Regions from separate parts of the Streptomyces sp. T12 genome, predicted to be linked through region 1. Evidence: predicted binding sites of a transcription regulator. Region 1 holds the regulator's gene; the other holds the start of a gene.
What was found. Region 1 encodes HspR, which represses chaperone genes until heat shock. Its sites were predicted from a motif close to TTGAGNNNNNNNNNCTCAA; they were not measured.
Positions count from the first base shown of each region.

Region 2: a site for HspR is predicted at 8,875-8,893, ahead of dnaK (molecular chaperone DnaK). Genes of this name have one in related genera too.

Region 1 is NZ_CP117866.1:5,813,614-5,824,663, forward strand. Features, by position in the region: gene PBV52_RS26180 (MFS transporter) at 1-960, shown strand, start outside; gene PBV52_RS26185 (DUF2637 domain-containing protein) at 1,271-2,008, shown strand; gene PBV52_RS26190 (zinc-ribbon domain-containing protein) at 2,020-2,316, opposite strand; gene PBV52_RS26195 ((Fe-S)-binding protein) at 2,459-4,741, opposite strand; gene PBV52_RS26200 (MraY family glycosyltransferase) at 4,960-6,024, shown strand; gene dnaK (molecular chaperone DnaK) at 6,119-7,975, shown strand; gene grpE (nucleotide exchange factor GrpE) at 7,972-8,622, shown strand; gene dnaJ (molecular chaperone DnaJ) at 8,656-9,837, shown strand; gene PBV52_RS26220 (heat shock protein transcriptional repressor HspR) at 9,843-10,289, shown strand; gene PBV52_RS26225 (PA14 domain-containing protein) at 10,385-11,050, opposite strand, start outside.
Region 2 is NZ_CP117866.1:9,058,822-9,069,871, reverse strand. Features, by position in the region: gene PBV52_RS40730 (SAM-dependent methyltransferase) at 1-291, shown strand, start outside; gene PBV52_RS40725 (nitrate reductase subunit alpha) at 388-4,092, shown strand; gene narH (nitrate reductase subunit beta) at 4,092-5,732, shown strand; gene narJ (nitrate reductase molybdenum cofactor assembly chaperone) at 5,732-6,226, shown strand; gene narI (respiratory nitrate reductase subunit gamma) at 6,223-6,945, shown strand; gene dnaK (molecular chaperone DnaK) at 6,954-8,828, opposite strand; gene PBV52_RS40700 (OsmC family protein) at 9,002-9,430, opposite strand; gene PBV52_RS40695 (hypothetical protein) at 9,496-11,050, opposite strand, start outside.

The DNA of each region.
Region 1 (11,050 bases):
GGGGCGCGTCCCGTGCTGCTCGGCGGCCTCGTCGCGTTCGCCGTGGCCTCCGCCGCGTACGTCGTCGCCGACAGCCCCGGCTGGCTCTGGGCCGCCCGTCTCGGTCAGGGCGCCGCGGCCTCCGCGTTCTCGCCGTCCGCGTCCGCACTGGTCGCCCGGCTGAACCCGGCGGCCAAGCACGGGCGGGCGTTCGGCGGTTACGGCTTCTACAAGTCCATCGGCTACACCCTGGGCCCGCTGCTCGGCGGCGTCCTGGTCTGGGCCGGTGGCCTGCGGCTGCTGTTCACGGTGCTGGCGGTGCTCGGCGCGGCGGTCGCACTCTGGGCCGCGCTCGCCGTCCCGCACGTACCCCCGCTGCCCAAGCAGCGGCAGACGGTACTGGACCTGGCCCGGCGCCTGGCCGACCCGGCCTTCCTGCGGCCCACGGCCGCCCTGGCCGGCGCCACCGCCGCGCTCTCCGTCGGCGTCGGCTTCCTGCCGGTCTCCGGCGCCACCGCCGGGCTCGGCACGGTCGCGACCGGCGCCGCGGTGTCGGTGCTGGCGGCCTGCGCGGCCGTCGTACAGCCGAAGGCCGGGCGGGCCCTGGACGACGGCCGCCTCACCGCCCGAGCCGGCCTGACCGCCGGGCTGCTGATCACGGCGGCGGGGCTGGCCTGCGCGATGCTGCCCGGCCTGGCGGGCGTCCTCCTCGCCGCCGTCCTGATCGGCATCGGCACCGGCCTGATCACCCCGCTCGGCTTCGCCGCCCTGGCCGCCTCCACCCCTGCCGAGCGGCTCGGCCAGACCATGGGCTCCGCCGAACTGGGCCGCGAACTCGGCGACGCGGGCGGCCCGCTGCTGGTCGCCGCCGTCGCCTCGGCGGCCACCCTCACCTGGGGCTACGCCGCCCTTGCCGTCCTCCTCGCCACCGGCCCCGCCCTCGCCGTGGCCCGCCGGAACCGAACTGCCGGATATCAATAACAGCGCATCACACATATTCCGAATTTCATCGTCCGGGCCCTGTCGTTGGATATTCCAGATAATCACCGTTGACGGATATTCCCCCGAATGCCAGATGTCCTGCACGGCGTGGCGCTCGTTGATGTGGCGTGACTTGGCGGGAAACACATGTAGATGAGGATCATCCGTTCCGCTTGCGGCAGGCAGTTGATCAGACCGCTGCGGAAGGCATCACGCACTGCTCTGATCTGCTCGATGACTTTCTCAGAACCATCAGCCGTATGGAGAGTGAATATCTTCGGGCGGCGATGGAGGGGGAGAGGTTCTAGGAATGCGCACCGACTACGAGGCGGTCGACGAACAGCCTCATTACACGCAGCAGCTCGACATGCAGAACCTCTGGCACGTCCCTGATTCGACGATCTCGTCGTCGGGCGGCTGGGATCTGGACGAAGAGCTGGCCCAGATGCTGAACACGACGCAGGGCCTGACGATTCCGGGGCTGTCGGCGCAGGGCCTGGATCCTGCTCCTGCTCCGGCTCCCGCCCCACCCTCGCCGGACAGTGACCGGCCCCTGCCCCGCCCGGTCCATCGACGGCGGCCTCAGCCCAGCGCTCACGTCCTTCCCAGAAACCCGAAGATCATCACCGTCGCGGTCCTGGTCACACTCATCACCCTGTGTGCGGGCACGATGCTCACCTGGTCAATTTCGTATTCGTACGATCAGCTGCGTTCCATTGCGCTGCTCGTGGTCTCCCCGAAGCTGGCCCATTGGTGGCCGTTGACGGTGTACGGGCCGTGGCTGCTGGCAGGGCTTTCCATTCTGCGAGCATCCGTTCAGCGCCGAACCGCTCGCCGGTCCTGGGCTGTCATGCTCGTTTCCTCCGGCACGGCGGTGGCTCTGTGCATCGGCCAGTCGCCGCATTCTCTGCTCGCGATGGTGGTCGTCGGAATTCCGCCGATCACCGCCCTGGTCTGCTTTCGCGAGCTCGTCGGCCAGTTCTCGTCGCGGCCCGGCCCCCGGCATGCCGCTGACACGGTGAACGGGCCCAAGCAGCCGAGGTCGTAACCGCGCAGGGGTCAGGACTGGTACGGCTGCTGCGGCTGCCCGTACTGCTGCTGACCGCCGTGACCGCCGCCGGCGACGGCCTGCGTCTGGAGCTGCTCCGCCTGCTCCTTGGTCACCTTCTGCTCGGCGCCGCAGAAGGTGCACTGCGTCGCGTACTTCGTCGAGATCGGGAACAGCGGCACGAAGAACAGCGTGAACTTCGTGACGCGCTTCCTGAGTGTGTGCGCGGAGGGGTTCCCGCAGTGGCCGCACACCAGCGTGAGTATCGCCAGCTGGTAGAGGTAGCCCTTGGTACCGAAAATGATCACGCCTGGGTCCTTCCTGATCAGTTCCTGCCGTGTAGTGGATCGTACGGCTGTGCGCGCCGGCGGGGTGGAATGCGACGGCGGGGTGGAACGCGACGGCGCCCCCTGCCCGATGTGGACAGGGGGCGCCGGGGCGGCCGTAGGGCTACTTCACCGGCTCGGGCTCCGGCTCGCTCTCCGCCTCCGCCGCGTCCTCGGGGTCGACCGGCGTCTTGACCGAGTCCAGCAGCAGCTGGGCGACGTCGACGACCTGGATGGACTCCTTGGCCTTGCCGTCGTTCTTCTTGCCGTTGACCGAGTCGGTCAGCATGACGAGGCAGAACGGGCAGGCCGTCGAGACGATGTCCGGGTTGACCGAGAGAGCCTCATCAACACGCTCGTTGTTGATGCGCTTGCCGATCCGCTCCTCCATCCACATCCGCGCACCACCGGCGCCACAGCAGAAGCCGCGCTCCTTGTGGCGGTGCATCTCCTCGTTGCGGATGCCCGGGACGCTGGCGATGATCTCGCGCGGGGGCGTGTAGATCTTGTTGTGGCGGCCCAGGTAGCAGGGGTCGTGGTAGGTGATGATGCCCTCGACCGGGGTCACCGGGACCAGCTTGCCCTCGTCCACCAGGTGCTGGAGCAGCTGGGTGTGGTGGATGACCTCGTAGTCGCCGCCGATCTGCGGGTACTCGTTGCCGATCGTGTTGAGGCAGTGCGGGCAGGTGGCGACGATCTTCTTCGCCGACTTCGGCTTCTTCGACTCGGGCGTGACGTTGCCCTCGTCGTCCATCTCCTCGCCGAACGCCATGTTCAGAGCCATGACGTTCTCCATGCCGAGCTCCTGGAACAGGGGCTCGTTGCCGAGGCGGCGGGCGGAGTCACCGGTGCACTTCTCGTCGCCGCCCATGATCGCGAACTTCACGCCCGCGATGTGCAGCAGCTCGGCGAAGGCCTTGGTGGTCTTCTTGGCCCGGTCCTCCAGGGCGCCGGCGCAGCCGACCCAGTACAGGTACTCGACCTCGGTGAGGTCCTCGATGTCCTTGCCGACGACCGGGACCTCGAAGTCGAGTTCCTTGAGCCACTCCAGGCGCTGCTTCTTGGCCAGGCCCCAGGGGTTGCCCTTCTTCTCCAGGTTCTTGAGCATCGTGCCCGCCTCGGACGGGAACGCGGACTCGATCATCACCTGGTAGCGGCGCATGTCGACGATGTGGTCGATGTGCTCGATGTCGACGGGGCACTGCTCGACGCAGGCGCCGCAGGTGGTGCAGGACCACAGCACGTCCGGGTCGATGACGCCGTTCTCTTCCACGGTGCCGATCAGCGGGCGCTCGGCCTCCGCGAGGGCGGCCGCGGGGACGTCCTTGAGCTGCTCCTCGGACGCCTTCTCCTCGCCCTCCATCGTCTTGCCGCCACCGGCCAGCAGGTACGGCGCCTTGGCGTGCGCGTGGTCGCGCAGCGACATGATCAGGAGCTTGGGGGAGAGCGGCTTTCCGGTGTTCCAGGCGGGGCACTGCGACTGGCAGCGGCCGCACTCGGTGCAGGTGGAGAAGTCCAGCAGGCCCTTCCAGGAGAACTGCTCGACCTGGGAGACACCGAAGACGTCGTCGTCACCGGGGTCGGTGAAGTCGATCGGCTTGCCGCCGGAGGTCATGGGCTGGAGGGCGCCGAGGGCCGTCTCACCCGTCGCGTTGCGCTTGAACCAGATGTTCGGGAAGGCCAGGAAGCGGTGCCAGGCCACACCCATGTTGGTGTTGAGCGAGACCGTGATCATCCAGATCATCGTCGTGCTCAGCTTGATCATCGCGAACAGGTAGACGAGGTTCTGGAGCGTGGCGACGCTCAGGCCCTTGAAGGCGAGGACCAGCGGGTACGAGGCGAAGTACGCGGCCTCGAAGTGGTCCACGTGGTGCAGCGCGCCCTCGAGCCCGCGCAGGGCGTAGATGGCGAGGCCGATGGTGAAGATGACGTACTCGACGAAGTACGCCTGGCCCATCTTCGAGCCCGCGAACCGCGACTTGCGGCCCGCCCGCGACGGCAGGCTCAGCAGGCGGATCACCATCAGTGTGACGATGCCGAGGGTCGTCATCGCGGCGATGAACTCGATGTACAGCTCGTACGGCAGGAAGCCGCCGATGACCGGCAGCGTCCAGTCGGCCTCGAAGAGCTGGCCGTACGCGGTGATGATCGTCGGCGGCAGCGTCAGGAAGCCGACGGCCACGAACCAGTGGGCGAAGCCGACGATGCCCCACCTGTTCATCCGGGTGTGGCCGAGGAACTCCCGCACCAGGGTCACACTGCGCTGGTAGGGGTTGTCGGTCCGGGTGCCGGCGGGCACGGGCTGGCCGAGCTTGAAGTACCGGACGAACTGGCCGATGGCGCGTGCGAGCAGCGCAACGCCGACCACGGTCAGCACCAGCGACACGATGATCGCGGCGAGTTGCATTTCGGGGCTCCTCGGGCCTGCGAGGGGTGGTTCGAGGGGGTCCTCGACATTACTGAGCGGACATTACTAAGCGGTAACTTAATCAGTCCGTCTGAGACTACCCGCATCCTCTGTCGCACTGTAGCCAGGTGCGGAGTGATGTGAGTCGCTGAGGGTTGCCTTAAGAACCGATCGTGTTATTCGTCCCGAAATGGTATATACGGCACTAACCTAGCCTGGTGCTTTACGGGATCGCAGCCGCCACCACCTCTCTTCTCCTCGCCGCCTTCCTCGCGGCGCTGCTCCGGCTGCCCGCCCTGCGCCTCGGCATCGTCGACCGTCGGCGCCAGCGGCCGCTGCCGTTGCTCGGTGGTGCCGGCGTCGTGCTCGTGACCTGCCTGGTCGTCGCCGCGGGGGAGTGGACGGGCTTCGCCCCGCTGGGTCCCGAGATCGAGCGGCTGCTGATGGCCGCCGGCGCCGTCGCCGTGCTCGGGCTGGTCGCCGACGTGCGGCGGGTGAAGGCGCGGTTCCTGGTCGGCGGTACGGCCGTGGCGGCGGCCTGCGTGGTGCCGTACGCCGAGACGGGCTTCCTGTTGGGCCTGCCGGCCGTCGGCTGGATCGTCCTCGTCGCCGTCGGCTTCAAGGCGCTCGACCATGCGGACGGGCTGGCCGGCACCGTCGGGGTCGTCACCGCCTTCGGTGTCGGGCTGCTGGCGGCGGCCGAGGTGATGGACGAACTGGCCGTGCTGCTCAGCGTGCTGGCCGCCGCCCTGACCGGTTTCCTCATGCACAACTGGCACCCCGCGCGGATCGGGCTCGGGGCGTGCGGGTCCCTGTTCGTCGGGTTCGTGCTGGCGTCGACGGCCGTGATGACCCGTACCGGACACGATCCGGTGTCGAGCGCGGGCGTGCTCTACGCGGTCACCGCGCTGGCCACCGCCGACGTCCTCCTGGTGGCGCTGTCCCGTCGGCTGGCCGGGCGGCCGCTGCTGCGGGGCGGGCCCGACCATCTCGCTCATCGCCTGCGCCGGGTCGGCCTCACCCCGCCGGCCGCGACGGCCCTCCTGGGTCTGGCGGCCTTCGCCGGGGTGCTCGTCGGCGTCCTCGTGCACATGGGATGGATTGCCGAGTCGGGGGTGTTCTGGGTGGGGGCGGGTGCCCTCATCGCCGTATTCGGACTCCTGCTCATCAAGCCGTACGCGCCTCGCCGTCAACCCTCTTTTCCCGTAGGGGGTTCTGTTCGGCCGCCGACACAGGCCACATCTACGCAGGTCAGAGCCCAGTTGCGTGTAAGGAACGGATAAGAGTTGAGTGGGGTCGACTCAGCTCTGTTGACCGGGCGGGGGCCGTCATGCACACTTGAGTCCGTTCCACTCAAGTCAGCTGGAGGAATTCACCATGGCACGTGCGGTCGGCATCGACCTGGGCACGACTAACTCCGTCGTCAGCGTTCTTGAAGGCGGCGAGCCCACCGTCATCACCAACGCAGAGGGCGCCAGGACCACGCCGTCCGTCGTCGCCTTCGCCAAGAACGGCGAGGTGCTCGTCGGCGAGGTGGCCAAGCGTCAGGCGGTCACCAACGTGGACCGGACCATCCGGTCCGTGAAGCGCCACATGGGCACCGACTGGAAGATGGAGCTCGACGGGAAGCCCTTCAACCCGCAGCAGATCTCCGCCTTCATCCTCCAGAAGCTGAAGCGGGACGCCGAGTCCTACCTGGGCGAGAAGGTGACCGACGCGGTCATCACCGTCCCGGCGTACTTCAACGACTCCGAGCGTCAGGCGACGAAGGAGGCCGGCGAGATCGCCGGTCTGAACGTCCTGCGCATCGTCAACGAGCCCACCGCGGCCGCGCTCGCGTACGGCCTCGACAAGGACGACCAGACGATCCTCGTCTTCGACCTTGGTGGCGGCACCTTCGACGTGTCCCTGCTGGAGATCGGCGACGGCGTCGTCGAGGTGAAGGCCACCAACGGTGACAACCACCTCGGTGGTGACGACTGGGACCAGCGCGTCGTCGACTACCTGGTGCAGCAGTTCAAGTCCGGTCACGGCGTGGACCTCGCCAAGGACAAGATGGCCCTCCAGCGCCTCCGCGAGGCCGCCGAGAAGGCCAAGATCGAGCTGTCCTCCTCCACCGAGACCTCGATCAACCTTCCGTACATCACCGCCTCCGCCGAGGGCCCGCTGCACCTGGACGAGAAGCTCACCCGGGCTCAGTTCCAGCAGCTGACGGCCGACCTGCTGGAGCGCTGCAAGACCCCGTTCTTCAACGTCATGAAGGACGCCGGCGTCTCCATCAACGAGATCGACCACGTCGTCCTCGTCGGTGGCTCCACCCGTATGCCCGCCGTCGCCGAGCTCGTGCGCGAGCTGACCGGCGGCAAGGACGCCAACAAGGGTGTGAACCCGGACGAGGTCGTCGCCATCGGCGCCTCGCTCCAGGCCGGTGTCCTCAAGGGTGAGGTCAAGGACGTCCTGCTCCTCGACGTGACCCCGCTGTCCCTCGGTATCGAGACCAAGGGCGGCATCATGACCAAGCTCATCGAGCGCAACACCACGATCCCGACCAAGCGGTCCGAGATCTTCACCACGGCCGAGGACAACCAGCCGTCCGTGCAGATCCAGGTCTACCAGGGCGAGCGCGAGATCGCGGCGTACAACAAGAAGCTCGGGATGTTCGAGCTGACCGGTCTGCCGCCGGCGCCGCGTGGCGTCCCGCAGATCGAGGTGTCCTTCGACATCGACGCCAACGGCATCATGCACGTGACCGCCAAGGACCTGGGCACGGGCAAGGAGCAGAAGATGACCGTCACCGGCGGCTCCTCGCTGCCGAAGGACGAGGTCGACCGCATGCGCCAGGAGGCCGAGCAGTACGCGGACGAGGACCACCGCCGCCGCGAGGCCGCCGAGACCCGCAACCAGGGCGAGCAGCTCGTCTACCAGACGGAGAAGTTCCTCAAGGACAACGAGGACAAGGTCCCCGGCGAGGTCAAGACCGAGGTCGAGGCCGCCGTCGAGGAGCTGAAGACCGCGCTCAAGGGCGAGGACACCGCCGAGATCCGCACGGCCACCGAGAAGGTCGCCGCGGTCTCGCAGAAGGTCGGCCAGGCCATGTACGCCGACGCCCAGGGCGCGCAGGCCGCCGGCGGTCCGGAGGGCGCCACCCAGGGTGGTGCCGGTGCCAAGGCCGCTGACGACGACGTCGTGGACGCCGAGATCGTGGACGACGAGCGCAAGGACGGTGCCGCGTGACGGAGGAGACCCCGGGCTTCGACGAGAAGCCTGACGTCCCCTCCGGCGCCACCTCTGAAGACGCCGAGCCGGCGGCCGCTCCCCAGGAGGGGGCGGCCCCGGCCGGGGACGCATCAGCGCAGATCACCGGTCTGACGGCCCAGCTGGACCAGGTGCGCAAGGCGCTCGAAGAGCGCACCGCGGACCTCCAGCGGCTCCAGGCCGAGTTCCAGAACTACCGCCGCCGCGTCGAGCGCGACCGGATCACGGTCAAGGAGATCGCCATCGCGAACCTCCTGACCGAGCTCCTGCCCGTGCTCGACGACATCGGCCGCGCGCGGGACCACGGCGAACTCGTCGGCGGATTCAAGTCCGTCGGGGAGTCGCTGGAGACCGTCGCGGCGAAGATGGGTCTGCAGCAGTTCGGCAAGGAGGGCGAGCCCTTCGACCCGACGATCCACGAGGCCCTGATGCACTCATACGCGCCGGACGTCACCGAGACGACCTGCGTGGCGATCCTGCAGCCCGGGTATCGCATCGGCGAGCGCACCATCCGCCCCGCGCGGGTGGCCGTCGCCGAGCCCCAGCCGGGCGCGCAGACGGTCAAGGCCGACGAGGCGACCGAGGCGGCCGACGACAAGGAGAGCGGTGGCCCGGACGAGGGCTGACGTTGAACCGAGGAGAGAGGAGGGGCGTCGAGGATGAGCACCAAGGACTTCATCGAGAAGGACTTCTACAAGGTCCTCGGCGTCCCCAAGGACGCCACCGAGGCCGAGATCAAGAAGGCGTATCGCAAACTCGCTCGCGAGTACCACCCGGACGCCAACAAGGGCAACGCCAAGGCGGAGGAGCGCTTCAAGGAGATCTCCGAGGCGAACGACGTCCTCGGTGACCCCAAGAAGCGCAAGGAGTACGACGAGGCACGCGCCCTCTTCGGCAACGGCGGCTTCCGTCCGGGGCCGGGCGGCGCGGGCGGCTCCTTCAACTTCGACCTGGGCGACCTCTTCGGAGGCGGCGCCCAGGGCGGCCAAGGGGGAGCCGGCGGCTTCGGCGGCGGACTCGGTGACGTCTTCGGGGGCCTGTTCAATCGCGGCGGTACGGGCACGACCCGGACCCAGCCCCGGCGCGGCCAGGACATCGACACCGAGGTCAGCCTCAGCTTCACCGAGGCGATCGAGGGCGCGACGGTCCCGCTGCGCATGTCCTCGCAGTCGCCGTGCAAGGCGTGCGCGGGCACCGGCGACAAGAACGGCACGCCGAGGGTGTGCCCGACCTGCGTCGGCACCGGCCAGGTGGCCCGGGGTTCCGGTGGCGGCTTCTCCCTCACCGACCCCTGCCCGGACTGCAAGGGGCGCGGTCTGATGGCCGAGCACCCGTGCCTGGAGTGCAAGGGCAGCGGCCGCGCGAAGTCGTCCAGGACCATGCAGGTCCGCATCCCGGCCGGGGTGTCGGACGGCCAGCGCATCCGCCTGCGCGGCAAGGGCGCACCCGGTGAGCGCGGCGGCCCGGCCGGCGACCTGTACGTGACCGTGCACGTCGAAGCGCACCCGGTGTTCGGCCGCAAGGAGGACAACCTCACGGTGACCGTCCCCGTGACCTTCACGGAGGCGGCCCTCGGCGGCGAGGTCAGGGTCCCCACCCTGGGCGGACCGCCGGTCACCCTGAAACTGCCGCCCGGCACGCCCAACGGCCGCACCATGCGGGCGCGGGGCAAGGGCGCGGTCCGCAAGGACGGCACCCGCGGCGACCTCCTGGTCACCGTCGAGGTGAGTGTTCCGACGGACCTGACGGGGAAGGCTCGTGACGCACTCGAGGCGTATCGCGAGGCGACCGCGGGCGAGGACCCGCGGGCGGAGCTGTTCCAGGCCGCGAAGGGAGCATGAGTCAGATGGACGGTCGTCGACGCAACCCGTATGAACTGACCGAGGAGACCCCGGTCTACGTCATCTCGGTGGCGGCCCAGCTCTCCGGCCTGCACCCGCAGACGCTGCGCCAGTACGACCGTCTGGGCCTGGTGTCTCCGGACCGCACGGCCGGCCGGGGCCGCCGCTACTCGGCCCGCGACATCGAACTGCTGCGCACGGTCCAGCAGTTGTCGCAGGACGAGGGCATCAACCTGGCCGGCATCAAGCGCATCATCGAACTGGAGAACCAGGTCGCCGCGCTGCAGTCCCGAGTGGCCGAGCTTCAGGCCGCCGTCGAAGGGGCCGCGGCGGCGATGCAGCAGCGCGAGGCGGCGGTGCACGCGTCGTACCGCCGGGATCTGGTGCCGTACCAGGAGGTCCAGCAGACCAGCGCGCTGGTGGTGTGGCGGCCGAAGAAGTCCAAGGACTAGGCAGGCACTCAGGCGAAGGGGCCCGGAGGTTCGGCGTGAACCTCCGGGCCCCTCGGCATGCCGTCAGGCATCGGCGGCCTGCGGGTTGCCTCGACTCAGCTGCCGCTGGGCAGGGTGACGGCGGTGGCCACGTCCGTGTACGCCTGAGTGCCGTCCTCCTTGGTGAAGGAGGCCAGGTAGTAGACGGTGGTCCCGGCCGGCGCGGTGGTGTCGGTCCAGTACGGGGTCGTCGCGGGCGTCTGAGTCAGACGGACCCAGGTGTTCGTCGCGCGGTCCCAGCGGTGGACGTGGTAGCCGTCGGCCTCGGTGAAGGACGTGCCGTAGCAGTACGGGTCCACCTGGACGTGGCCCGACTGGTCGACGAAAGAGCCCAGATCGCACGCCGTGGCCGCGGGGGCGGCGGTCGTCGGGCGGAGGTCGAGCTCGGTGACGGAGACCGTGGAGACCGGGTCGCTCCAGTAGGTCCCGTCGCCCTCGGGGTCGCCGATGAACTCCGCGACATTGCCGTAGCGGTCCACGGCGACGACGACGTAGTACTTCTCCTCGCCGTCCGCCGGCATGCGCAGCAGCGTCTCCGACTTGGTGGCGTCCACCGTGCCGATGTAGTCGGGGTGCTGGGACGGATGCGACTGCTCGTAGATCCGGTACTCGGCCAGGTCCTCCACCGGGCTCGGGTCCCAGTCGAGCTTGACGCCGTACTCCAGGGCCTGCGCGGTCAGGTTGGTCACGGCCGGCGGGGCGATCTCGTCGCCCGGGCGGGT
Region 2 (11,050 bases), 3.2 Mb from region 1:
CTGCTCGGGAAGTACGTCGCCGCGCTCGCCCCGGGCAGCTACCTGATCCTGTCCCAGGTCACCCCGGACCTCAGCCCGGAGGCGATCGAGAAGGCGGCGAACCACTTCCGGCGCAGCGGCACCCCCTTCTTCCCCCGGTCGCTGGCCGGGTTCTCCCGCTTCTTCGACGGCCTGGAGCTGCTCGGCCCCGGCGTCATCCCCGTCTACGGCTGGCGCCCGGAGCCCGAGGACGTGGCGGCCCAGGCGGAGGGCATCGTGCCCGTGTACGCGGGGGTCGCCCGCAAGGCCTGACCCGTACGGGTGCCGGGAACCCGTACGGGTGCGGTGAAGGGGTGCGCTCCCGCGCCCCGCCCTAGGTTCGGGACCAGGGCAAGCAAGGGAGCGCCTGTGACCGACACCCGGATACCGCCCACCCCGCCCGCCGAGCCGCCCGCCGAGCCGGGCGCGGTGCTGCTGAAGGCCGGCCGGTTCTTCCGGCCGGGCACGCCCGCGCCCGATCTGCACAGCGTCGAGCTGACCGGCGGGCGGGAGGCGGACGCCTTCTACCGGGACCGCTGGAGCCACGACAAGGTCGTGAACTCCACGCACGGCGTGAACTGCACGGGCTCCTGCCGCTGGAAGGTGTACGTCAAGGACGGCATCATCACCTGGGAGACCCAGCAGACCGACTATCCGAGCGTCGGCCCCGACCGCCCCGAGTACGAGCCCCGCGGCTGCCCTCGCGGCGCCGCCTTCTCCTGGTACACCTACTCCCCCACCCGGGTGCGCTACCCGTACATCCGCGGAGTGCTCCTGGAGATGTACCGGGAGGCGAAGGAGCGCCTGCGGGACCCCGTCCTGGCCTGGGCGGACGTCCAGGACGACCCCGAGCGCCGCCGCCGCTACCAGCGGGCGCGCGGCAAGGGCGGCCTGGTGCGGGCGAGTTGGGACGAGGCGATCGAGCTGGTCGCCGCCGCGCACGTGCACACCATCAAGACGTACGGCCCCGACCGCATCGCCGGCTTCTCCCCAATCCCCGCGATGTCGATGGTGTCGCACGCGGCGGGCGCGCGCTTCCATTCCCTGATCGGCGCCCCGATGCTGTCCTTCTACGACTGGTACGCCGACCTGCCCGTCGCCTCCCCGCAGGTCTTCGGCGACCAGACCGACGTACCGGAGTCGGGCGACTGGTGGGACGCGGCGTATCTGATGATGTGGGGCTCGAACGTCCCGGTGACCCGCACCCCCGACGCGCACTGGATGGCGGAGGCCCGCTACCGGGGCCAGAAGGTCGTGGTCGTCGCCCCCGACTACGCCGACAACGCCAAGTTCGCCGACGAGTGGCTCCACCCGCACCCCGGCACGGACGGCGCGCTGGCCCTCGCCATGGGCCACGTCGTCCTCAAGGAGTTCTTCGTCGACCGCGAGACACCGTTCTTCGCGGACTATGTACGGCAGTTCACCGACCTGCCGTTCCTCGTCACCCTGGAGGAGCGGGACGGGGCTTACGTCCCGGCGAAGTTCCTGCGCGCCTCGGACCTGGGGAAGGCGGGCGAGAGCGCCGAGTGGAAGACGGTCGTGCTGGACGAGGTGACGGGCCGCGCGGTCGCCCCGAACGGCTCACTCGGCTTCCGCTGGACCGATTCCGGCAAGGGCCGGTGGAACCTCGAACTGGGCGACATACACCCGCAGTTGAGCTTGTACGGCAGTGCGGTCGCCGCAGCCGTGGAGGTGCTGCTGCCCCGCTTCGACACCGAGGGCGGACCGCACGGGCAGGGGCGCGGGGACGTCGTACGGCGCGGTGTCCCGGCGACGAAGCTCGGCGGAGCGCGCGGGCCGCTGGTGACGACGGTCTTCGACCTGCTGCTCGCGCAGTACGGGGTGGCGCGGGAGGGGCTGCCGGGCCGTTGGCCGGTGTCGTACGACGACGCCGACGCGCCCGGCACGCCCGCCTGGCAGGAGGCGCACACCTCCGTACCGGCGGCCAAGTGCGTGCGGATCGCGCGGGAGTTCGCGCGGACGGCCGAGCGGTCGAAGGGCCGCTGCATGATCCTGATGGGGGCCGGCACCAACCACTGGTTCCACTCCGAGACGATCTACCGCGCCTTCCTCGCCCTGCTCCAGCTCACCGGCTGCCAGGGCCGCAACGGCGGCGGCTGGGCGCACTACGTGGGGCAGGAGAAGTGCCGTCCGGTGACCGGCTGGGCGACGCTGGCGGCGGCGTCGGACTGGTCGCGGCCGCCGCGCCAGATGATCGGCACGGCGTACTGGTTCCTCAACACCGACCAGTGGCGCTACGACCGGTTCACGGCCGACGTGCTCGCCTCGCCGCTCGGTGCGGGCCGGTTCCGGGGGATGACGGGCGCGGACTGTATCGCGCTGTCGGCGCGTGCGGGGTGGATGCCGTCGTATCCGACCTTCGACCGCAATCCGCTGGAGCTGGGCGAGGTGTTCGGTGATCCGGTGTCGCGGGTGGTGGCCGAACTGCGGGCGGGCACCTTGAAGTTCGCCTGCGAGGACCCGGACGCGCCGGAGAACTGGCCGCGGGTGCTGACACTGTGGCGGGCCAACCTGCTGGGCTCGTCCGCGAAGGGCGCCGAGTACTTCACCCGGCACCTGCTCGGCACGCATTCCTCCCTTCAGGCGGAGGAGGCCTCCGAGGACGTACGGCCGCGGGATGTGACCTGGCGCGACGAGGCGCCCGAGGGCAAGCTCGACCTGCTGCTGTCGCTGGACTTCCGGCAGACCTCGTCCACGCTGCTGTCGGACGTCGTCCTGCCCGCGGCGACCTGGTACGAGAAGCACGACCTGTCCAGCACGGACATGCACCCCTTTGTGCACTCCTTCACTCCGGCCGTGGATCCGCCGTGGCAGGCCCGCACCGACTTCGACGCGTTCAAGGCGCTGGCCGAGCGGCTGAGCGAGCTCGCCGTCGGCCATCTGGGCGTGCGCAAAGACCTGGTGGCGACTCCGCTCCAGCACGACACCCCGGGCGAGATCGCCCAGCCGGGCGGGGTGGTCCTGGACTGGAAGCGGGGCGAGTGCGACCCCGTGCCCGGCAAGACCATGCCGAACCTGACCGTCGTCGAGCGGGACTACACGGCGATCGGCGCCAAGTTCACGGCGCTGGGCCCGCTGGTCGAGCAACTCGGCCTGCCCGCCAAGGGCATCACGCTGGAGCCGGACGAGGAGGTCGAGGACCTGAGGCGGCTGAACGGCGTGCGGCACGACGGCCGCCCCTTGCTCGATACGGCCGTGAAGGCCGCGAACACCATCCTCGCCCTCTCCGGCACCACCAACGGCCGCCTCGCCACCCAGGGCTTCCGCACCCTTCAGGCCCGCACCGGGCAGGAGATGGCGCACCTCGCGGACGAGCACGAGGGCAAGCGGATCACGTATGCGGACACGCAGGCCGCGCCGGTGCCGGTGATCACCTCACCGGAGTGGTCGGGCAGCGAGTCGGGCGGGCGGCGCTACACCGCGTTCACCCTCAACACCGAGCACCTCAAGCCCTGGCACACCCTCACCGGCCGCCAGCACTTCTTCCTCGACCACGACTGGATCCACGAGCTGGGCGAGGCGCTCCCGGTCTACCGGCCGCCACTGGACATGAACAAGCTGTTCGGCGAACCGAGCCTCGGTCCGGACGGGCAACGTGAAGTGACGGTGCGTTACCTCACCCCGCACAACAAGTGGTCCATCCACTCCGAGTACCAGGACAACCTCTTCATGCTGGCCCTGTCCCGTGGCGGCCAGAACATCTGGATGTCCCCGCAGGACGCGGACGCGATCGGCGCCGTGGACAACGACTGGGTCGAGGCGGTCAACCGCAACGGCGTGGTCGTCGCCCGGGCCGTCGTCTCGCACCGTATGCCGCCCGGCACCGTCTACATGCACCACGCGCAGGAGCGCACGGTCGCCGTACCGAAGACGGAGGCCACCGGCAAGCGCGGCGGCATCCACAACTCGCTCACCCGGCTGATCCTCAAGCCGTCCCATCTCATCGGCGGCTACGCCCAGTTGTCCTGGGCGTTCAACTACCTGGGCCCGACGGGCAACCAGCGCGACGAGGTGACGGTGATCCGCCGCCGCAGCCAGGAGGTCGAGTACTGATGCGTCCGATGGCCCAGATCGCGATGGTGATGAACCTCGACAAGTGCATCGGCTGCCACACCTGCTCGGTCACCTGCAAACAGACGTGGACCAACCGGCGGGGCATGGAGTACGTCTGGTTCAACAACGTCGAGACCCGCCCCGGCCAGGGCTATCCACGCCGCTACGAGGACCAGGAGCGCTGGCGCGGCGGCTGGGAGCTGAACCGGCGCGGCGCGCTGAAGCTGAAGGCGGGCGGCCGGCTGCGCAAGCTCGCCGGGATCTTCTCCAACCCCGAACTCCCCGAGATCAAGGACTACTACGAACCCTGGACGTACGACTACAAGAACCTCACCGACGCCCCGCTGGGCGACGACTTCCCGGTGGCGCAGCCGATATCGCAGCTCGACGGCAAGCCGATGAAGATCGAGTGGTCGGCGAACTGGGACGACAACCTCGCCGGCGCCCCCGCCCACGGCGATTTCGACCCGATGGTCGAGCGCGCCCGCAGGCAGGCCTCGGACAAGGTGCGGTTCGAGTTCGAGCAGACCTTCATGTTCTATCTGCCGCGCATCTGCGAGCACTGCCTCAACCCGTCCTGCGTGGCGTCGTGTCCGTCCGGCGCGATGTACAAGCGGGCGGAGGACGGCATCGTCCTCGTCGACCAGGACCGGTGCCGGGGCTGGCGGATGTGCGTGACGGGATGCCCGTACAAGAAGGTGTACTTCAACCACCGCACCGGCAAGGCCGAGAAGTGCACCCTGTGCTATCCGCGCGTCGAGGTCGGTCTGCCGACGGTCTGTTCGGAGACGTGCGTGGGCCGGCTGCGCTATCTCGGGGTGATTCTGTACGACGCCGACAAGGTGACGGCCGCCGCCTCGGTGCGCAGCGAACGTGACCTGTACGAGGCGCAGTTGGGAGTCTTCCTCGACCCCGAGGACACCGAGGTGCGGCGGGCCTGCGAGGAGGCGGGGATCCCGTACGACTGGCTGGAGGCCGCCCGTCGCTCCCCGGTGCACGCGCTGATCAGCAAGTACCGGGTGGCGCTTCCGCTGCACCCGGAGTACCGGACGATGCCGATGGTCTGGTACATCCCGCCGCTCTCCCCGGTGGTGGACGCGCTGACCGAGACCGGGCACGACGGCGAGGACGCACGGAACCTGTTCGGCGCGATCGACAGCCTGCGCATCCCCCTGGAGTACCTGGCGGAGCTGTTCACGGCCGGCGACCTCGCGCCGGTGCGGTCCTCGCTGGAGAAACTGGCCGCGATGCGCTCCCACATGCGGGCGATCAACCTCGGTGAGGAGCCGGACCCTTCGGTGGCGGCAGCCGTCGGCATGGGGCAGTTCGAGATCGAGGAGATGTACCGGCTGCTGGCGATCGCCAAGTACGAGGACCGGTACGTGATTCCGACGGCCGCCGTCGGCGACGCCCGGCGCCTTGAGGAGTCGGCGCTCCCGCAGGGCTGCAGCCTGGACTACGACGGCGGGCCCGGGATGGGCGGGGACGGACCCTTCGGCCAGGACTCCGGCCGCAAGCTGCTGCCGCTGGTGCCGGTGGAGAACTTCCACCTCCTGCGCAGACGGCAGACCGCGGACGACACGGACGACACGGCCGGCACAACCCCCACACCCCCCACAGCCGACGCCGAGGAGGCCTGATGCCGTCCTTCGAGGTGCTCTACCAAGCGGCCGCGCTCTGCCTGACCTACCCCGACGACGACTTCCGCGCCCGCCTGCCACTGCTGCGCGAAGCCGCCCCGCAACTACGCGAGTTCACCGACCACGCGATGGTCACGCCCCCGCAGGAGCTGGCCGCCCACTACGTCCAGGTCTTCGACTTCAAGAACCGCCACAGCCTGTACCTGAGCTGGTGGCACGACGGGGACACCCGGCGGCGCGGCATGTCGCTGGTCCGCTTCAAGGACGTCTACCGCGCGCACGGCCTGGAGTTCGCCGGCGAGGAGCTGCCCGACTTCCTGCCCGCGGTACTGGAGTTCACGGCCCGCACCGGCAACACCGACCTCCTTCTGGAACACCGGGAGTGCCTGGAGCAACTCCGCGCCCGGCTCACCGACTTCGGCACACCGTACGCGTCCGTCCTGGACGCCGTGTGCGCCACTCTTCCGACCGACCACACGGGGGCGCGCCCATGACCACCCTCCTGTGGGGCGTCCTGCCCTACGTCACCTTCGCCCTGCTCGTCGCCGGCCTCGCCTGGCGCCACCGCTACGACCGGTTCGGCTGGACCACACGCTCCTCCCAGGTGTACGAGTCGAAGCTCCTGAACATCGCCTCGCCCGCCTTCCACTACGGCATCCTGTTCGTGCTGGTCGGCCACGTCGTCGGTCTGTTCATCCCCGCGTCGTGGACGGACGCCGTCGGCGTGAGCGAGCGCACCTACCACCTGTTCTCCCTCTACGGCGGCACGGCGGCCGGCATCGTCACGGTCGGCGGGATCGCGCTGCTGGTCCACCGCCGCCGCACCCGGGCACCGGTGTTCCGCGCGACCACCGTCAACGACAAGCTCATGTACCTCGTGCTGGTCGCGGCGATCGTGCTGGGCATGGTCGCCAAGCTGTCCCACACCTCCGGCGACGGCTACGACTACCGCCGGTCCATCGCCCCTTGGGCCCGCAGCCTGTTCACCCTCAGTCCGGACACCGACCTGATGGCAGGCGTCCCGGTCCTGTACCAGGTCCACGCGGTGTTCGGCATGGCCCTCATCGCCCTGGTGCCGTACACCCGGCTGGTCCACATGTTCAGCGCACCGGTGCAGTACCTGTTCCGGCCGTACGTGGTGTACCGAACCCGCGACCCCGAGCAACTGGGGCCGCGGCCGGAGAAGCGGGGCTGGGAGCGGGCCGGATCCTAGGCGGCGCCCTAGGCCGCCCCGCCCTTCTGCTCCTTCTCGTCGTCCACGATCTCCGCGTCCACCACGCCCTCGTCGTCCTGCGGTGAGGTGTGCTCGGTGCCCGTGCCGGTGGTGCTGTCCGTCGGGGTCTGCTGGGTCTGGGCGTACATCGCCTGGCCCATCTTCTGGCTGACCGAGGCGAGCTTCTCGATTCCCGTGCGCAGGGCGCTCGTCTCGGCGTTCTGCTCCAGTTGCTGCTTGAGGTCGGTGATCGCCGACTCGACCTCGGACCTGGTGTCCGCCGGGACCTTGTCCTCGTTGTCGCGGATGAACTTCTCGGTCTGGTAGACGAGTTGCTCGGCCTGGTTGCGGGTCTCGGCCGCCTCGCGGCGGTTGCGGTCCTCCTCGGCGTACTGCTCGGCCTCCCGCATCATGCGGTCGATGTCGTCCTTCGGGAGCGCCGAGCCGCCCGTCACCGTCATCTTCTGCTCGCGCCCGGTGGCCAGGTCCTTGGCGGAGACGTGCATGATCCCGTTGGCGTCGATGTCGAAGGCGACCTCGATCTGCGGGACGCCCCGCGGGGCCGGCGGCAGGCCGGTGAGGTCGAAGACGCCGAGCTTCTTGTTGTACGCCGCGATCTCGCGTTCGCCCTGGTAGACCTGGATGCCGACGGAGGGCTGGTTGTCGGTGGCCGTGGTGAAGATCTCCGAACGCCGGGTGGGGATCGTCGTGTTGCGCTCGATGAGCTTCGTCATGATGCCGCCCTTGGTCTCGATGCCGAGGGACAGCGGGGTGACGTCGAGGAGCAGGACGTCCTTGACGTCGCCGCGGATGACGCCCGCCTGGAGGGCCGCGCCGACGGCCACGACCTCGTCGGGGTTGACGCCCTTGTGCGGGTCCTTGCCGGTGAGTTCCTTGACGAGGTCGGTGACGGCGGGCATGCGGGTGGAGCCGCCGACGAGGATGACGTGGTCGACCGCGGAGAGCTTGATGCCGGCATCCTTGACCGCCTGGTGGAAGGGGGTCTTGCAGCGGTCGAGGAGGTCCGCGGTGAGCTCCTGCAACTGGGCGCGGGTCAGCTTCTCGTCGAGGTGGAGGGGGCCCTCGGCGGAGGCGGTGATGTAGGGCAGGTTGATCGTCGTCTCGGAGGAGCTGGACAGCTCGATCTTGGCCTTCTCGGCACCTTCGCGCAGCCGCTGCAGCGCCATCTTGTCGTTGCCGAGGTCGATGCCGTACGACCCCTTGAACTTCTTCACGAGGTGCTCGACGATGCGCTGGTCCCAGTCGTCGCCGCCCAGGTGCGTGTCACCGTTGGTGGCCTTGACCTCGATGACGCCGTCGCCGATCTCCAGCAGCGAGACGTCGAAGGTGCCGCCGCCGAGGTCGAAGACGAGCACCGTCTGCTCCTCGCCCCGGTCGAGGCCGTAGGCGAGGGCGGCGGCCGTGGGCTCGTTGATGATCCTCAGGACCTTCAGGCCCGCGATCTCCCCGGCCTCCTTGGTGGCCTGCCGCTGGGCGTCGTCGAAGTAGGCGGGGACGGTGATCACCGCGTCGGTGACGTCCTCGCCGAGATACGACTCGGCGTCCCGCTTCAGTTTCTGCAGCACCCGGGCGGACAGCTCCTGCGCCCGGTAGCGGGTGCCGTCGACGTCCCCCTGTTCCGGGAAGCGCCAGGGTCCGTCACCCATGTGCCGCTTCATCGAGCGGGCGGTGCGCTCGACGTTCGTCACCGCCTGCCGTTTGGCCACCTCCCCCACGAGTACCTCGCCGTTCTTGGCGAAGGCCACGACCGACGGTGTGGTCCTGGCCCCCTCCGCGTTGGCGACAACCGTGGGCTCGCCGCCCTCCAGGACGGCCACCACCGAGTTCGTGGTCCCGAGATCGATCCCGACCGCGCGTGCCATCGCTGTCCCCTTCCGCCAGGGCGCCCCTTGAACTCCAGCACAAAACTTGAGCGGGTTCTTGTCAATGGGACGGGTGACCGGGAGGCGGGGTGCCAAACGGAGGCTGAGCGCCCGCTCAGGATTCGGGGGGCCGGCCCGGAGGGCCGCCCCCCCGGGGCTCCCCCTGCGGAGCGCTACGCCAACTTCGCCGTCAGCGTGATCGTCGTACCCGTCAGCGCCTGGCTGACCGGGCAGTTCTTCTTGGCATCCTCCGCCGCCGCGGCGAAGCCCTCCTCGTCGAGGCCGGGAACGGTGCCCTCGACGGTGAGGTGAACGCCGGTGATGCCCTCCCCCGGCTGGAAGCTCACGTCGGCCGAGGTGACGAGCTTGGTGGGCGGCGTGCCGGCACCCGCCAGGGCGTGCGACAGCGCCATGGAGAAGCAGCTGGAGTGCGCGGCGGCGATCAGCTCCTCGGGGCTGGTCTTGCCGCTCGCGTCCTGGGAGCGCGAGGCCCACGTGACCGGCTGGGCGGCGATGGCACCGGAGGAGTCGAAGTTGACGACACCGTTGCCCTCGAGCAGGTTGCCTTCCCAGACGGTGTGTGCGGAGCGCGTGGTAGCCACGATTCTTCCTTTCGCGTGGGGGCCCGTTTCCTGGGTCCGTGTCCCCCATCCGATCACACTCGGGCTCACTGCACCCGGAAGACCGGCCCACGGGGGGTGAACGGCAGGCGTCGGCCCTGGGGAATCAGGTACGCGTGCTCGCGCCGCACCCGCAGCACGTCGCACCAGCCGTCCGTGATGACCAGGACGGGCGCGCCCGGCGGGAAGTCGTCCACGCGCTGCAGCAGGTCGATCCCGGGCTGCAGGACCGTACCGCCGCGGCCGTGCACCCGCACCCGCCCGGCGATGTCCGTCACCGGCACATACCCGGCGTCGTACGGTGCCGCGTCGCAGAACACCACCCGCGCCGCCGGTACGTCCCGGGCCGCGGCGTAGGAGGCGATGGCGCCCAACGCCTTGCCGAGCAGCACCCGGTCCATGGAGCCGGAGGTGTCCAGGACGACGCCGAAAGTGCAGCGGGCGATCTCCTCGGGCGGGAAGTAGCGTCCCGCGCGCGGGATGTCGGGCGTGGACGACTGGCGGCGCGAGGGGCGGGCGTAGGTCCGGACCGGCTCCGGGCGCGGCACGAACTCGTCGAACCAGCGGGCGAGTCGGGCGTCCCAGGGCAGCGGCGGGTGGCTGAGCGCGCGGATCTCCTGGACCAGGCCGCCGGGCAGGAAGCCGCGCTCCTGCTGCTGGTGCAGGTCGAGCCCCTGGGAGAGGCCGCGGCGGTAGAACTCGTCGAGGTCGCACGTGTCGCCGGGCGCGCCGAGCGGGGCGCCCAGCACATCGCCGACGCCCTTGCCGCGCAGGGTGCCCAGCCGGCGCATCCGGCGCAGGTCGCCGACGATCCGGTCGTACACCTCCTCGGCGGACAGACCGGTGAACTGCGCGTCGTACAACAGGCCGTGGGGCATCTCGCCGACCTGCATCTCGCGCAGCCAGCCGTTGATGACGTAGTCGCAGGCGACGTTGAACAGGTACGGGTCGCGGGTGCCGCAGCGGTCGCCGTGGCGCAGGGCGGCGTGCAGCATCTCGTGGGCGAGGATGAACCGCCACTCCTCGTCCTCGAAGTGGCGCAGCGGGTTGATGTAGATCTCGCCGGCCTCGGCGTTGACGGCGGCGACGGAGATGCCGTGCGCGTGGGCGAGTTCGGCGTCGGCGACCAGTTTGATGCCGGCCGCGATGCCGCCGAGCAGCGGGTAGGAGGTGATGAACCACTCCAGCGCCCACTGCCAGGGCCGCTTCTTGAGCGGCTCGCCGTCCAGGGAGTCGCGGCGGCCGCCCGCCATGTCCATCGCGGCGGAGACGGTGCGGGTCAGCGCGGTGGCGAACGCCAGCTGGTGGTCCGGGGGCTGGTGGTACCAGCCGCGCCATTCCACGAGCAGCTGGTCGGGCTCACCGCCCGCGGTACCGCAGTGCTCGTACGCGGCCGGGAGCCCGTCGCGTCGCCAGTGCGCGGCGAGTCGCTCCTCGTCGCCGTCCGGGTACGACAGGGGCCGGTCGTCCGGGGCACTGCCTACGGGGAAGGACAGCAGGAAGCGGTTGACGACCACGCAGCGCGCGGCGATGTCGTAGCGGTCGGGCTGCTCGCGCTCCCCCTTCGCCGCCGGGACGTGGCCGAAGCCGAGGTGGAGAACG